3 regions of the [Enterobacter] lignolyticus SCF1 genome follow, and region 1 is predicted to be linked to each of the others. Evidence: riboswitches for the same ligand, from Rfam matches in the RefSeq annotation. Region 1 holds a riboswitch; each other region holds the start of a gene.
What was found. A riboswitch is a leader RNA that binds a small molecule or an ion and turns the genes downstream of it on or off. The one in region 1 is predicted to bind thiamine pyrophosphate.

Region 1 (5,523 bases):
GGCTGAATTGCTTGCAGCCTGCGAAACGCCGGGCGCTCCGAGGCGACGGCGTCGGCCCAGCGCGTCGGCTCCGGCAGACGGTAGCCCCGCATGCAGCGCTGCACCCACGCCAGCGCGCTATCCTGGCTCACACGATGACCGGTAGAAACAAATAGCGGATTACAGCGCGCCTTGCTGCGCCACACCCAGGCCAGCGGTTCGCCTTTATCCAGCAGCGGCGCCAGCGCGCCGGGCTCCGCAGACAAAGGCTCAAACTTGCCGCACAGCCGCTTTTTCGCTACGCCAATCGTCGGCACATCCACCAGCAGCCCGAAGTGGCTGGCGACGCCCAGGCGCCGGGGGTGAGAAATACCGTGACCGTCGACGAACAGCAGATCCGGTTTTTGCGCAAGCTGCTCCCACGCCGCCAGCAGCGCGGGATACTCGCGAAAGGAGAGAAAACCGGGGATATATGGCATGGTGGTGGCGATGCGGGCGACTTTGTACTCCACCAGCTCAAGCGCCGGATAGCTCAGCACCACCATCGCCGCGCGGGTGATCTCTCCGCCCTGTTCGAACCCAACGTCCGCGCCGCCGATCCAGCGGGGCGGATCGACATCAAGCCGATCCTCGCGGATCACCGAGGATGCCAGGGTCTGCTGCTGCAGGCGAAGCGTCGCCAGATCCATATCGCGTCCTTACCGATGGTACTGCGCCGACAGGCGGTGTACCGCGTCGACAAACGCGCCCGCATGCTCCGGCAAAACATCCTGATGGATACCGTGCCCAAGGTTGAAAACATGGCCCTCGCCGTGACCAAAACCGGCGAGGATCGTGGACACCTCTTCCTCAATGCGCGCCGGCGGGGCGTACAGCATGGACGGGTCCATATTGCCCTGCAGCGCGACCTTATCGCCCACCCGACGGCGCGCGTCGGCGATGTCCGTCGTCCAGTCGAGGCCCAGCGCGTCGCACCCGGTCTCCGCCATTGCCTCCAGCCACTGCCCGCCGCCTTTAGTAAACAGCGTCACCGGCACCCGGCGGCCTTCATTTTCCCGCAGCAGGCCGTCGACGATTTTGTGCATGTAATAGAGTGAAAACTGCTGATAGTCGCGCCCGGTCAGCACACCGCCCCAGGTATCGAAAATCATCACCGACTGCGCGCCCGCGCGGATTTGCGCGTTCAGATACAGCGTGACGCTTTTCGCCAGCTTATCGAGCAGCAGGTGCAGCGCCTGCGGGTCGGCGTACATCATTTTCTTGATCACGGTGAACGCTTTGCTGCTGCCGCCTTCCACCATGTAGGTCGCCAGCGTCCACGGGCTGCCGGAAAAACCGATCAGCGGGACGTCGCCTTTCAGCTCGCGGCGAATGGTACGCACCGCGTTCATCACATAGCCAAGCTCCTGCTCCGGGTCGGGAACCGGCAGCTTTTCGACATCCGCTTTGCTGGCGATCGGCGAGGTGAAGCGCGGGCCTTCGCCAGCTTCAAAATAGAGGCCAAGCCCCATCGCATCAGGAACGGTCAGAATATCCGAAAAGAGGATCGCCGCATCAAGCTTATAGCGGCGCAGCGGCTGCAGCGTCACTTCGCAGGCCAGTTCCGCATTTTTGCACAGCGACATGAAATCGCCCGCCTGCGCCCTTGTCGCTTTGTATTCCGGCAGATAGCGGCCCGCCTGGCGCATCATCCACACCGGCGTGACATCAACAGGCTGGCGCAGCAGCGCACGCAGATAACGATCGTTCTTCAGTTCGGTCATGTTTGCAGTTCCTTTATGCGTCAGGCGGTCAGTGTACCATCACTCGTACTCTGCCCGACACATTGCCACCATATCTTCGATCAGGCGGCGCGCGACGGTGCCCGCCGGCGGCAGCAGCGGCAGACCGTCGAAGCGATACCAGTTCGCCTCCAGCAGCTCTTTCGGGTCGATAACGATGTCGCCGCTGTCGTATTCCGCCATAAAGGCGGTCATCAGCGACTGCGGGAACGGCCACGGCTGCGAGGTGACATAGCGCAGGTTCTTCACCCGAATGCCGCTCTCTTCCATCACTTCGCGCGCAACGGCCTGCTCAAGGGTTTCCCCGACCTCGACGAAGCCTGCCAGGACCGTGTGGACGCCGTTGCGATGGCGGGTATGCTGCGCCAGCAGAATCGAATCGTCCCGGCGGATAGCGACGATGATGCAGGGCGCGATTTGCGGGTAGTAGCGCTCGCGGCAGTGGCTGCACAGCAGGGCCCACTCGGTTTTGCTCGGCCGCATGGTATGGCCGCAATAGCCGCAGAATTTGTGGGAACGGTAGAACTCGGCGAGCTGCACGCCGCGACCGGCCAGCTGGAACAGGCCGACGTCCTGATCGAGCACCTGACGCACCGTGCCCATATCGTGACGGCGCGCCTGCTGCACGAGCCAGACAGGATCGCCCTGCCACTCGCCGATCCGCATTGCGGACTGCCCCGCAAGATCGAAATTTCCCGCTTCGCCGTATGGTATTTCACCGCGAGGAAGCCATAATTTTTGTTCGTGGCTGACGATCCACCAGCCGCGATCTAATTTTTCAATTATTCGATCCATGTCTATTGCACTACCTTCGCTTCACTGGCAACGTGTTTACATTATTTTTACATATTGGTCTGAGCAGTTTTCAATCTTAAACGTGCGGAGTCAATCATGCTAAACCAATTAGAAAGCCTGACAGAACGCGTGGGTGGAAATAATCACTTCATCGACCATTGGCTGCTGGTACGTAAACATCTGCTCGTCGCCTACTACAACCTGGTCGGCATTAAGCCGGGTAAAGGCTCATACATGCGCCTTAACGAAAAGGCGCTGGACGATTTTTGCCAAAGTCTGGTCGACTATCTCTCCGCCGGTCACTTCAATATTTATGAGCGCATTGTGGGTAAAATGGAAGGCGATAACCCACTTTTAGCCACCAACAAGATTTATCCGCTGCTGGAGGCCAATACCCAGCAGATCATGGATATCTATGATTCCAGCCTGGAAAACGCCATCGATGACGACAACTGCATGGCGTTCCAGAAGGCGCTTTCAAGCCTTGGCGAAGCGCTGGACGCCCGCTTTACGCTGGAAGACCGGCTTATTGTGCTGGCTTTTGATCACCGTCTTAAGGGCGGCGCCAATAACGCGGGCCATATTGCACGTCCGGCTTGAGATTTTAAGCGTTAACGCGTAGTTTACATACACTACCTCGCCATACGGGCGAGGGTTTATCTTGTCGGAGTGCCCAGTTGGGCTGAGACCGTTTATTCGGGATCCGCGGAACCTGATCAGGCTAATACCTGCGAAGGGAACAAGAGTAACACTGCTGCTGTATCGCCTTCTGGCGATCTCGCCTCTTGCTTCATCCGTCGTCTGACAAGCCACGTCCTTACTTTCTGGAATGAGCTATGTCTGCACAAAAACTGACCCGCCGCGAACAGCGCGCACAGGCCCAACGCTTTATCGATACGCTCGAAGGCACCGCCTTCCCGAACTCAAAACGTATTTACATTACCGGCTCTCAGACGGATATCCGCGTCCCGATGCGGGAAATTCAGCTTAGCCCAACGCTCATTGGCGGCAGCAAAGAGGATCCGCAGTTTGAAGATAACGAAGCGATCCCGGTGTATGACACCTCCGGCCCGTACGGCGATCCGGATATCGCGATCGACGTTCAGCAGGGGCTGGCAAAGCTGCGCCAGCCGTGGATTGCCGCTCGCAACGACAGCGAAGCGCTGACGGACCGCAGCTCTGCGTATACCAAAGCGCGCCTGGCGGATGACGGTCTCGATGAACTGCGCTTCACCGGCCTGCTGACGCCGCAGCGCGCCAAAGCGGGCAAACGCGTGACCCAGTTGCACTATGCCCGCCAGGGGATCGTCACGCCGGAGATGGAGTTTATCGCCATTCGTGAAAACATGGGCCGCGAGCGGATTCGAAGCCGAACGCTGCGCCACCAGCATCCTGGCGAAGGCTTCGGCGCCCGTCTGCCGGAGAATATCACCCCGGAATTCGTGTGTGACGAAGTGGCTGCCGGGCGCGCCATCATCCCCGCCAACATCAACCATCCAGAATCCGAACCGATGATCATCGGCCGTAACTTCCTGGTGAAGGTCAACGCCAATATCGGCAATTCAGCGGTCACATCGTCGATTGAAGAAGAGGTCGAAAAGCTGGTGTGGTCAACGCGCTGGGGCGCAGACACGGTGATGGACCTCTCCACCGGCCGCTACATCCACGAGACCCGCGAGTGGATCCTGCGCAACAGCCCGGTACCGATCGGCACCGTGCCGATCTACCAGGCGCTGGAGAAGGTCAATGGGATCGCCGAAGATCTCACCTGGGAGGCGTTTCGCGATACGCTGCTGGAGCAGGCCGAGCAGGGCGTGGACTACTTCACTATCCACGCGGGCGTGCTGCTGCGCTATGTGCCGATGACCGCCGGACGGCTGACCGGCATCGTCTCGCGCGGCGGTTCTATCATGGCGAAATGGTGTCTCTCGCATCACCAGGAGAATTTCCTCTACCAGCACTTCCGCGAAATTTGCGAAATCTGCGCCGCCTATGACGTTTCGCTGTCGCTGGGCGACGGTCTGCGTCCGGGCTCGATTCAGGATGCCAACGATGAAGCGCAGTTTGCCGAACTGCACACGCTGGGCGAACTGACCAAAATCGCCTGGGAGTACGACGTACAGGTGATGATTGAAGGCCCGGGTCACGTGCCGATGCAGATGATCCGCCGCAATATGACCGAAGAGCTGGAGCACTGCCACGAAGCGCCGTTCTACACCTTAGGACCGTTGACCACCGACATCGCGCCGGGCTACGACCACTTCACCTCCGGCATTGGCGCGGCGATGATCGGCTGGTTCGGCTGCGCCATGCTCTGCTACGTCACGCCGAAGGAGCACCTCGGCCTGCCGAATAAAGAGGATGTGAAGCAGGGGCTGATTACCTACAAGATTGCCGCCCACGCCGCCGACCTGGCGAAAGGCCATCCGGGCGCGCAGATTCGCGATAACGCGATGTCGAAAGCGCGCTTCGAATTCCGCTGGGAAGATCAGTTCAACCTGGCGCTCGACCCGTTCACCGCCCGCGCCTATCACGACGAAACCCTGCCGCAGGAATCCGGCAAAGTGGCCCACTTCTGCTCGATGTGCGGACCAAAATTCTGCTCGATGAAAATCAGCCAGGAAGTGCGCGATTACGCCGCGGCACAGACGATAGAAGTCGGCATGGCGGATATGTCGGAGAACTTCCGCGCCAGGGGCGGGGAAATTTATCTGCGTAAGGAGAAAGCCTGATGTACCAGCCCGATTTTCCGCCGGTGCCGTTTCGTTTAGGCCTGTATCCGGTGGTCGACAGCGTGGAATGGATTGCACGCCTGCTGGACGCAGGCGTACGCACCCTTCAGCTGCGCATCAAAGATAAGCGCGACGACGAGGTGGAAGCCGATGTCGTCGCGGCGATCGCGCTTGGCCGTCGCTACAACGCCCGGCTGTTCATTAATGATTACTGGCGGCTGGCGATTAGCCATCAG
Region 2 (5,523 bases), 2.0 Mb from region 1:
TGCGATCTTCTTGACGACGCGATTAACGATATATTACGTAAACACCCCGGCGTAAAAATGGGCTGGAACGGAAAAATTAATCCGGGGAAAAAGAAGCGCGGCTGCAGCCAGTATCAGGATAATGGCTCAACGTTCTGTAGCTGGGATATATCGCCTAACGAATACGACAACTATTATCACGGCTATGTCCATAAAACGATGTGGCCAATATTTCATAACCGACCGGATCTTGCGGTATATCGCAAAGAGTACTTTATTACCTATAAAAATTATAACCAGGCGGTCGCCGACATGCTGGCGGAACAACTCTGTGATGAAGATGCGGTCTGGGTGCTGGATTACCATCATATTGCCGTCGGGCAGCGGCTTAAAGAGGATGGATATTTAAACCGCTGCGGCTTCTTTTTCCAGCAGCCGTTTCCGCCGGGCGACGTGTTCCGCTCTCTGCCCGAGCACGACTGGATGATTCAGGCTCTGTGCCATTACGACCTGATAGGCTTTCAGTCCGCAGCCGACGCCAGTCACTTTATCTCCTACCTGTGCCGCTATTACCGCACCGAGCGGCTCAGCGATAGGATAATCAACGTTAACGGTCATCTGGTGTCTGTCGGCGTTTTTCCCTGCGGGATTGCCGGAACGCGACCGGAGCCGAAGAGGGCGAGCAGCGCGCTGGCGGACTATCGCCGCCGTATTATTATCAGCAACGACACCGTGACGGATATGAGCGGCATTCATTACCGGCTGGAGGCGATGCGCCGGTTTTTGAACCACTGGCCGCAATATATGCGCGACGTCAGCCTGCTGCAGATTTCCGACCCGGCGCAGGAGCATCCGCATTCCAGCCACGACTTGCACCATAAGCTCGAGCGCTTTTGCGGGGAGCTGAACGGACAATACGGAGATTTCAGCTGGTATCCGGTGAACTATATCCATAACGATCTCTGCTCGCGGGAGACGATGTATTCGCTCTACGCAAGGGCGGAGGTGGGGATGTTTACCTCGCTCTCGGAGGGGATGAACCTTGGGGCAAAAGCCTTTGTGCTGGCACAAAACCCGGAAAATCCCGGCGTGCTGGTGCTGTCGCAGTTCTCCGGCACCTCGCAGCAGCTGCGCGATGCGGTGATCGTCAATCCGTATGATGCCGATGAAACAGCGCAGGCGCTGCACTCGGCGTTGACCATGCCGCTGCATGAGCGTAAGCGTCGTCATCTGAAGCTACTGGAAACGCTCAGGCGACAGGATAATCACTGGTGGTATCAGGCGTTTCGTACCGCTCTTGAACACCCCGATTCCGACGTCGGCGCGCCTCGGATAGCGTATCACCGCGTTTTCGCCGGCAGGTCGCTGTACTGAGCGGGGCGATACTTCGTCGGCTGACGAAGTATCGTTTTCTGCGGCCATTATGCTTTGTTTACATCACCCATTGCCGGAGGAAGTAAACAATGATCGCTGTACTTTTTGAAGCCGAGGTCAATGCGTCAAATCAGGCCCGCTATCTGTCGCTGGCCGCAGAGCTTAAGCCCCTGCTCTCTGACGTGGAGGGCTTTATCGCCATTGAACGCTTTCAGAGCCTGACCACGCCGGGGAAAATCCTGTCGCTTTCCTGGTGGCGGGACGAACAGGCCGTGGTGACGTGGCGGGAGAACGTTCTGCATAAAGCGGCGCAGGAAGAGGGAAAGCGCACGCTTTTTACGCGCTATCGCATTCGTATTGCAACGGTACTCAGAGAATATCAGTCAGCTATGGGGGGAGAATAAGCGATGTATGATGTCCATGTGATACTGAAAAACAGCCCGGGGCAGCTGGCGCTGCTGGGAACAACCCTCGGCGCTCATGGGGTCGGTCTTGAAGGCGGCGGCGTGTTTAGCGTCGGCGAGGTATCTCATGCGCATTTTCTCGTTGAGGACGGGATGAAAGCGCGCGAGGTGCTTATGGCCGCCGGGGTTGAGGTCATCGCGGTTTGTGAGCCGATTATCCGCAAACTTCGGCAAGCGCGTCCGGGAGAGCTTGGCGAAATTGCCGCAGTGCTTGCAAAAAACGGTGTTAATATCCTGACGCAGTACAGCGATCATGCAAATCACCTTATTCTTATCACCGACAATGTGCAGAAAGCCCGCGAGGTGACTCAGCGCTGGGCCAGCGTGGACCAATAATTATGCATAAGCATTCCGATGACGTTGAATCCCAGGTATCACAGGAGCGCGCGCTCGCCGGGCTCGCTTTTGCCATGTCTGACGTCTCTCGGATGAAAATGCTGTGCGCGCTGATGGACGGCAGGGCGTGGACCGCGACGGAGCTTGCCGTAGCGGCGGATATTGCGCCCTCAACGGCCAGCGCGCACCTGTGTAAACTCGTCGACAGCCGCCTCATCGTCGGTCTTTCGCAGGGCCGACACCGCTATTTTCGGCTTACCGGCCGCGACGTTGCCGGTTTGCTGGAGCAAATGATGGGGCTGACATGGCAGGCGACAGCGCATTGCAGCACGCCCGTTTCGTTACGCAAAGCGCGTACCTGTTACGATCATCTTGCCGGTGAAGTCGCGGTGGCCATTTTTGATTTTTTGCTGCGCGAGGCGTGGGTCGCCGACGACGGCGAGGCGTTAACCCCCAAAGGCGTGGCGGGGTTTACCCGGATGGGCGTGACGCTCAGCGAGAGCGTGCGACGCAAACCGTGTTCAGCCTGTCTGGACTGGAGCGAGCGCCGTTTTCATCTTGGCGGAATGGCCGGTGCGGCGCTATTGCTGCACGTCGAACAAAAGGGCTGGATCGCCCGTACGCCCGGATATCGCGAAGTGCGCATCACTTCAGTCGGTCAACTGGCGTTCAGGCGCTATTTTGAGGTGGATTGTTAAGCGTGATGCGACGGCCCTGAACCGCGCTTGTAATCCCTGACTGCTTCCCGTACTCTGCCTGCGGGATAACAAATCCCATGATGACTCGGGGTGCCCTTCCTTGTGAAGGCTGAGAAATACCCGTACCACCTGATCTGGATAATGCCAGCGTAGGGAAGTCAGAGACCAACACATGGTTATCGCTTCTTCACGGCCTGGCAGGAGCAAACCATGCAAGCTGACCTGCTTAGTCCCGCGCAACTCGCGCACGTCCGCCATCTGTTTCACACCCATTCGCCGCTCGTTCACTGCATGACTAACGACGTGGTGCAAACCTTTACCGCTAACGTGCTGCTGGCGATCGGCGCTTCGCCGGCGATGGTTATCGATGATGACGAAGCCGCGCAGTTCGCCGCCGTTGCCGACGCGCTGCTGATAAACGTCGGTACGCTTACCCGGGACCGGGCGCAGGCGATGCGTGCGGCGGTGAACAGCGCGTACGCTCAGGGCAAACCCTGGGTGCTTGACCCGGTGGCGGTCGGGGCGCTAACGCTACGCAGCGATTTTTGCCGTGAGCTGCTGGCCCTGAAGCCGGCGGCCATTCGCGGCAACGCTTCGGAAATTCTGGCGCTGGCGGGGATGAGCCGCGGCGGGCGCGGGGTGGATACCACCGATGAAGCGGCAACCGCGCTACCGGCGGCGCAGGCGCTGGCGCGTCAGTGGGTGACGACCGTCGTCGTTACCGGCGAGGCGGATTACATCACCGACGGCGCGCGTACGACGAGGGTGACCGGCGGTGACCCGCTGATGACCCGGGTGGTCGGCACCGGCTGCGCTCTGTCCGCCGTGGTGGCCGCAAGCCTTGCGCTGCCGGGCGACCGTCTGGATAACGTTGCCGCCGCCTGCGGCATGATGAAGCAGGCGGGGAGCGTGGCGACGGCAAACGGTCGCGGGCCGGGAAGCTTCGTCGCCGCGTTTGTCGACGCACTGTATGCGGAGGTGCAGGCATGACGCGCATTAATGCCCTGACCATCGCCGGTACGGACCCCAGCGGCGGCGCCGGTATCCAGGCGGATCTGAAAACCTTTTCGGCGCTGGGGGCCTACGGCTGCTCGGCGATCACCGCGCTGGTGGCGCAAAATACCCGCGGCGTGCAGTCGGTATACCGTATCGAACCCGATTTTGTCGCCGCGCAGCTGGATTCAGTGCTGAGCGACGTGCGCATCGATACCACCAAAATCGGCATGCTGGCAGAAACGGATATCGTCGAGGTCGTGGCGGAGCGTCTTGCCCGTTATCAGATCCGTAACGTGGTGCTGGATACGGTGATGCTGGCTAAAAGCGGCGATCCGCTGCTTTCCGCCTCCGCCGTGGAGACCCTGCGCCGCCGTCTGCTGCCGCAGGTGTCGCTGATTACGCCGAACCTGCCGGAGGCGGCGGCGCTGCTGGCGGCGCCGCACGCCCGCAGCGAGCAGGAGATGCTGGAGCAGGGGCGCGCGCTGCTCGGGTTCGGCTGCGGCGCCGTGCTGATGAAGGGCGGTCATCTGGAGGATGCCGAAAGTCCCGACTGGCTGTTTACGCCGCAGGGCGAATACCGGTTCACCGCGCCGCGCGTGCCGACCAAAAACACCCACGGCACCGGTTGCACGCTGTCGGCGGCGCTGGCGGCGCTGCGTCCGCGCTATCGCAGCTGGCAGGAAACGGTGCCGGAGGCCAAGGCCTGGCTCTCTGCCGCGCTGGCGCAGGCGGATACCCTTGAGGTCGGTCACGGTATTGGCCCTGTGCACCATTTCCACGCGTGGTGGTAGTATACTGGCAGGAGAATCTTGCCAGGAAAAGACCCGATGGAACAAGCGCATACCCGGCTTATCAGCCAACTGAACGAGCGCATTGCGGCGGCGGACAACACGCCGCTGTACCTTAAGTTTGCCGAAACGGTGAAAAACGCCGTGCGCAGCGGCTGGCTGGAGCACGGCAACATCCTGCCCGGCGAGCGCGATCTCAGCCAACTGACGGGCGTCTCGCGCATCACCGTGCGCAAAGCGATGCAGACGCTTGAGGATGAAGGCGTGGTCACCCGCGCGCGCGGGTACGGCACGCAGATCAACAATATCTTCGAGTATTCGCTGAAAGAGGCGCGGGGTTTTTCGCAGCAGGTGGTGCTGCGCGGTAAAAAGCCCGATACCCTGTGGGTGAATAAACGGGTGGTGGAATGCCCGGCGGAGGTGGCGGAACAGCTGGCCGTCGCGCCGCGCAGCGAGGTGTTCCTGCTCAAGCGTATTCGCTATGTGGATGAAGAGGCGGTATCGATTGAAGAGTCGTGGGTGCCGGCGCACCTGATTGCCGATGCGGAGGCTATCGGCATCTCGCTGTATGACTATTTTCGCAGCCAGCATATTTACCCGCAGCGCACGCGCTCAAGGGTGAGCGCGCGGATGCCGGATGCGGAGTTTCAGTCGCACATCAAAATGGATGAAAAAATCCCGGTGCTGGTGATAAAACAGGTCGCGCTCGATCAGCAGCAGCGACCCATTGAATACAGCATCAGCTACTGCCGCAGCGATTTATACGTGTTCGTGTGCGAGGAGTAGCTCCTCGCGCGTGGGCGCGCAGTCGCCGCCGCGGCGGCTGACCACCCAGGATGCCACCGCGTTGCCGAGCGTTACCGCATCGGCAAGCGTCCACCCGGCGGC
Region 3 (5,523 bases), 570 kb from region 1:
ATCATTGGCTGCCTGCTCTGGCCGCCGGTCTACTTTTTACCGGGGATCCTCGCCGGAGCGGCTATCGGCATTCCGGCGGACGCGCAGAGCGGCGGCTTTAAGTGGCTGCTGCTGCTGGCGGCGCTGCTGCTGTGGCTTGCCGTCTGGCTCTGCTGGCGCCTGTGGCGCAGCGGTAAATCCGGTATCGACAGGCTGACCCGCTATCTGCCCCGCGCCCGGCTGCTGTGGCTTTCGCCGCTGCTGCTCGGGCTGGCCGCGGCGGCGCTGGTGGCGCTGCTGCGCCACCCGCTCATGCCAGTGTATCTGGATATTTTAGGTAAGGTCGTCAGCCGCTGACGTCGTGTCACAGCCCAAGGAGCGGCGAGGCGCTGGCCTTACCGCTCAGCAGCTCGGCGGTGGGGCCATCCCAGGCGATGCGCCCGTCGGCCACTACCAGCGAGCGCGCGGCGATGCGTGCGGCGTCCTCGACGCTGTGGGACACCATCAGCAGCGTTAGCTGCTGGCGACGGCAAACGTCGCCGACCAGCTGCAGCATCTCCTGACGCAGCGCCGGGTCGAGCGCGGAAAACGGTTCATCCAACAGCAGCACCGGCTGCTCGCGCACCAGGCAGCGCGCCAGCGCCGCCCGCTGCCGCTGCCCGCCGGAAAGCTCCCCCGGCAGGCGCTCCAGCAGTTCGGTAATGTTCATCTGCGCGGCGATGGTCTCCAGCGCGCTCCGCTGCTGCGCGCTGAGCCGCAGTCCCGGCGTCATCCCCAGCCCGATATTCTGGCGAATGGTCAGATGGCTGAACAGGTTATTTTCCTGGAACAGCATCGATACCGGACGTTTTGACGGCGGGGTATGGGTATGATCCTCTCCCGCTATTGCCAGCGTGCCGCTGACCGGCGCCAGGAAACCGGCGATCAGGTTCAGCAGCGTGCTTTTCCCCGCGCCGCTGGGGCCGAGCACGGCAATCTGCTCGCCGGGGGCGGCGGCGAAGGTAAAGCGCATCGGCAAATGCTGATACAGCCAGGTGATATCATTGAGTTTTAGCATCGCGGCCCGGTAGTTTCTCGATCACGGTAAAAAGCAGGAAGCAGAGCAGCAGCAGCAGCAGCGCCGTTACGGCGCCGTCCTGGCTGCGGTAGGCGCCAATCTGCTGATAAAGATAGAAGGGCAGCGTGCGGAAGTCATCGTTGCCGAACAGCGCCACAACGCCGAAATCGCCAATCGACAGCACGCAGGCAAACGCCAGCGCCTGCGCCAGCGGCCGTCTGAGAGCGCGCAGCTCGACAATACGCAGGCGGTTGAATCCCTGCATGCCCAACGACTGGCACAGCGGGCCGTAGCGGGCGGTGATATCCCGCATGGGGGTTTCCAGCACCTTCAGCGCATAGGGGATAGCCATCAGCGCGTTGGTGAAGATGACGATGCCGTCAGCAGAGGCGGGGAGGCCAATGCTGTTGTTGAGCAGCAGGAAAAAACCGGTGGCCAGCACGATGCCGGGCATCGCCAGAATCAGCGTACCGCTAAGCTCCATGGCCTGTCCGGCCAGCGAATGCTGACGCGCGCGCAGCTCGCGGCTGCTCCACAACAGCATCATTGTGAGGAGCAGGCTGAGCAGCCCGGCGGCGATGGCGATGCGCAGCGAGGTCCAGAGCGCCCGCCAGAGCACCGGGCGCGAGAGCACCTCGGCCAGGCTGCCGTTAACGCCGTCGACCACCACCGCCAGCAGCGGCGGCAACAGCAGCAGCAGGGCGATAACGATCAGCGCGCCGTCGGCGATACGGCTGTGCAGGCGGTCGTCGGGATCGCGCCAGCCGCGGTGGTGGGTAAACCCCGGCGCCACCGATTTGCTCAGCCGCTGGCTGAGCAGCATCAGCCCGAGGCAGCACAGCATCTGGATGAGCGCCAGTATGGCCGCCCGTCCCGGATCGTAGTCAAAGCTGAGCGCCTGATAGATGGCCAGCTCAATGGTGGTGGCCTGCGGGCCGCCGCCGAGCGACAGCACCGTGGCGAAGCTGGCGAAACAGAGCATGAAAATGAGCGCCGCGACGGGCGGGAGCTGCCGCCGTATCCACGGCCATTCGACGAAGCGGAAGAAGCTGAAGCCGCGCATGCCGAGCTGGGCGGCCAGCTGCCGCTGCTCGCCGGGGATCTGCTCAAGCGCCTGCAGCAGCAGGCGCGTCGCCATCGGCATGTTGAAAAACACGTGGGCCAACAGGATGCCCTGCAGGCCATAGGGTGAAAACGTCCACTGCCAGCCGGCCGCGTGAAACAGCTGCGCCAGCCAGCCCTGGCGGCCATAGACGCTAAGGATGCCGAAAACGGCGACCAGCACCGGCAGAATCAGCGTCATCGCGCACAGCCGCAGCAGCGCCTGACGCCCAGGGAAACGGCGCCGGTAAAGGGCGCGGGCGAGGAAAATCGCCGGGACCACCGACAGCAGCGCCGACAAAAATGCCTGCCAGAAGGAAAAGCGCACCACGTGCCAGAGATAGCTGTCCTGCAGCAGCGCGCCCCATGCGGCTTCGGGCGCATTCAGCCATAGCGCCAGAAAGGCCGCCAGCGCGACGGCCACCATCAGCATGGCGACCGTCAGTCCCGGGATAAGCCAGCCGGCGATCAGTGGCTGGCGGCGCGAAGCCATGCGCTAATCCAGTTCTGGCGCTCGTGGTCAACCTGCTGCGGCGTATATTCCAGGGTTGTGGCGGGTTTGACCAGGCCGTTAAAGCCGTCCGGCAGCGCGACCTGGGTCACCGGGTACATCCAGTTGCCGGTCGGAATTGCCGTCTGGAAGGCCGGTGACACCATAAATTTCAGGAACTTTTCCGCCAGCTCCGGCTGCTTGCTGGCAGCGGTGCGGGCGGCGACCTCTACCTGCAGGTAGTGGCCTTCCTCGAAGTTGGCCGCCGCGTAGTTATCCTTCTTCTCTTCGATGATGTGGTAGGCCGGAGAGGTGGTATAGCTTAACACCAGGTCGCTTTCGCCTTTCAGGAACAGGCCGTAAGCCTCGCTCCAGCCCTTCGTGACGGTGACGGTTTTCGCGGCCAGCTTCTGCCAGGCGTCCGGCGCTTTGTCGCCGTAGACTTTTTGCATCCACAGCAGCAGGCCGAGACCCGGCGTGCTGGTGCGCGGATCTTCGTAAATCACGCGCCATTTCTGCTCGCTTTCAACCAGCTCTTTTAAGCTTTTCGGCGGGTTTTTGAGCTTGTTTTTGTCGTAAACAAACGCGAAGTAGCCGTAATCAAACGGTACGAAGGTGTCATTGTTCCAGCCGCCAGGCACGGTGACCGAGGAGGAGGGAACGCCGCTTTTTGCGAACAGCCCGGTATCGGTTGCCGCCTGCAGCAGGTTATTATCCAGCCCCAGCACGATATCCGCTTTGCTGTTTTTGCCCTCCATACGCAGGCGGTTGAGCAGCGATACGCCGTCTTCCAGCGCCACATACTTCAGCTCGCAGCCACAGTCGGCTTCAAACGCTTTTTTCACCGCAGGCCCCGGGCCCCAGTCGGCGGAGAAGGAATCGTAGGTATAGACGGTCAGAACAGGTTTAGCGAACACGGGCACGCTTACGAGCGCCAGCAACGGCAGGAGTTTTTTTAGCACTTTGCACCTCAGAAAATGGGTGGCAAAGGATTTTGAGTGAGCCTCAAATCCCTTCGCCGGCGTTATCCGGATCAGGTTCGACGGGTATCTTCTCAGCACGCATAGCCGTTGGCCTGCAGCACCCCGTTGAGAACGGCGCTATTGTAATAAGTTTGTAAGTTTTCAGGAAGCGTTATGGTTCCGGCGGCGCAAACCAGGCGGATTTAAAGTCAAACCAGCCAAGGGTGTTCATGCGCAGCCCGCGCATGCTGCGCTGTCCCTGGATCCTAAGCCAGTGGTGGATGAGCGGGACTATCGACTGCTGGGCGATAAGCTGCTGGCACCAGCCGGCGAGGTTCATGTCTCCGGCCTGCCAGCGGCTGGCGTCGGCCTGCCAGTCAAGCGGGATGCACTGCTGGATAAGCGGCACCTCATACAGCTGGGCGAAAAGAGAGAAATCCAGCGGCAGCGTGAAGTTTGCGCTGTTGAGCCACATATCGCTGCAGGCGTCGCCGCGATGCCACTCGTCGTAGTCCAGCTCCTGAATCTCCAGCCTGACCTGATGTTGCGCCAGCAGCCGCTGCATGATGACGGCAATATTGCGGTGTTCGAGGTGCTCCCGGTAATAGGTAATGGTCAGCGTTTCCAGCCCGGCGGGTTTTTCCCCCTTTTGCGGCCGGGCGTGGTGCCAGCGCGGCAGCAGACCGTAGGCCGGAAACCAGTAGCCCTGATACTGCTCATCGGCGTGATAGAGCAGGTTGGCGGGAGAGAGTATCTGGCTTACCCAGCGGCGCACCGCCGGGTGCACGCCTTTCGGCGTGCGGGCGTCGAACAGCAGGTAATAGCAGCCTTCTTCAAGACGGCTTTCAACCGCTTTTTCCTCGTCTTCCGTCGATCCTTCCAGCGTCAGGCCGCAGGTGACCTCTTCGCCGATTTCCGGCAGCACCCAGACGTTCACTTCGTCAATCAGCGCGCGATAGCCGAAGTAATCGTCAAAGGCGTGAATTTTCAGCTGGTTCAGGTTGTTGCGCGCCACCGCATAGGGGCCGGTGCCTACGGGCAGGCTGGCGAAGTGGTTCATCGACTCCCATTCGCGCGGCAGGATCATCGCCGGTACATAGCCCAGCAGCCACGGCAGCCAGCGGTCAGGTCTTGCCAGATGGATATCCAGCGTCCAGGCGGTGGGGGAGATGATGCGGGTGATGTGGCTGTACAGCGGCAGCGAATTAATGCGCTGTAGCGACGCGATCGCATCGTCCATATCCAGCTCGCGGCCGTGATGGAAATGAATGCCAGGACGCAGGTAAAAGCGCCAGTGCAGCGGCGAAATCTGCTGCCAGTGGTGGGCGATATCGGCTTCCAGTTCCCCGTTTTCCTCATTTATCCGCGTCAGGGCGCTGAAGATCTGCCGGGCGATGTGCGTTTCCGAGCGGCGAAGGGGCGTACCGGGCAGCAGATTGCGCATCGGGCGGTAGTAGAGCACGCGCAAAATATGCCGCCCCTGGCGAAAGCTTCTGCCCAGATGGGACACCAGCATCTGGCGTACCGCCGATTTATCGCCGACCAGCTGCACCAGCTGATCGATCCGGTCCTGCTCCAGCAGATCCTCCGCCCTCTGCTGCTGCAGCGCCAGCCCGGTATAGAGGAACGTCAGGCGCGACCGTTTACCGCGCCCGGCCTCCGCCTCCCAGGTCAGCCAGCCGCGCTCTTCCATAGTGTTGAGCAGCGTACGCATATGGCGGCGGGAACAGCTTAACAGCGCCGCCAGCTCGTTAAGGGTGGTTTCCTGGGCATGGCCATCGCAGCACTGCCACAGGCGGATGAACTGTTGTTGCAAGCGACCAGAAGACATAAAAGGGGAACTCCTGACGAAAACTCAGCAATTTATTAATCCCTATATTAAGCCAATAATCGTCTGCGATGAAGCGAGGAGGTGAATATGCAGAAGTCATCAA

Region 2: linked by a shared signal. The riboswitch ahead of thiM (hydroxyethylthiazole kinase) and the one ahead of thiC (phosphomethylpyrimidine synthase ThiC) in region 1 are both predicted to bind thiamine pyrophosphate.
Region 3: linked by a shared signal. The riboswitch ahead of thiB (thiamine ABC transporter substrate binding subunit) and the one ahead of thiC (phosphomethylpyrimidine synthase ThiC) in region 1 are both predicted to bind thiamine pyrophosphate.

Annotation. Positions count from the first base shown of each region.
Region 1 covers NC_014618.1:4,490,671-4,496,193, forward strand. The annotation lists gene nfi (deoxyribonuclease V) at 1-668, opposite strand, end outside; gene hemE (uroporphyrinogen decarboxylase) at 678-1,742, opposite strand; gene nudC (NAD(+) diphosphatase) at 1,782-2,555, opposite strand; gene ENTCL_RS20820 (Rsd/AlgQ family anti-sigma factor) at 2,652-3,155, shown strand; TPP riboswitch at 3,211-3,311, shown strand; gene thiC (phosphomethylpyrimidine synthase ThiC) at 3,392-5,287, shown strand; gene thiE (thiamine phosphate synthase) at 5,287-5,523, shown strand, end outside.
Region 2 covers NC_014618.1:1,690,414-1,695,936, forward strand. The annotation lists gene ENTCL_RS07930 (alpha,alpha-trehalose-phosphate synthase (UDP-forming)) at 1-1,353, shown strand, start outside; gene ENTCL_RS07935 (antibiotic biosynthesis monooxygenase family protein) at 1,443-1,757, shown strand; gene ENTCL_RS07940 (amino acid-binding protein) at 1,761-2,153, shown strand; gene ENTCL_RS07945 (ArsR/SmtB family transcription factor) at 2,156-2,851, shown strand; TPP riboswitch at 2,928-3,024, shown strand; gene thiM (hydroxyethylthiazole kinase) at 3,062-3,841, shown strand; gene thiD (bifunctional hydroxymethylpyrimidine kinase/phosphomethylpyrimidine kinase) at 3,838-4,638, shown strand; gene ENTCL_RS07960 (GntR family transcriptional regulator) at 4,675-5,421, shown strand; gene ENTCL_RS07965 (PfkB family carbohydrate kinase) at 5,395-5,523, opposite strand, start outside.
Region 3 covers NC_014618.1:3,925,146-3,930,668, reverse strand. The annotation lists gene ENTCL_RS18280 (DedA family protein) at 1-336, shown strand, start outside; gene thiQ (thiamine ABC transporter ATP-binding protein ThiQ) at 344-1,036, opposite strand; gene thiP (thiamine/thiamine pyrophosphate ABC transporter permease ThiP) at 1,020-2,630, opposite strand; gene thiB (thiamine ABC transporter substrate binding subunit) at 2,606-3,589, opposite strand; TPP riboswitch at 3,620-3,725, opposite strand; gene sgrR (HTH-type transcriptional regulator SgrR) at 3,762-5,420, opposite strand; gene sgrT (glucose uptake inhibitor SgrT) at 5,508-5,523, shown strand, end outside.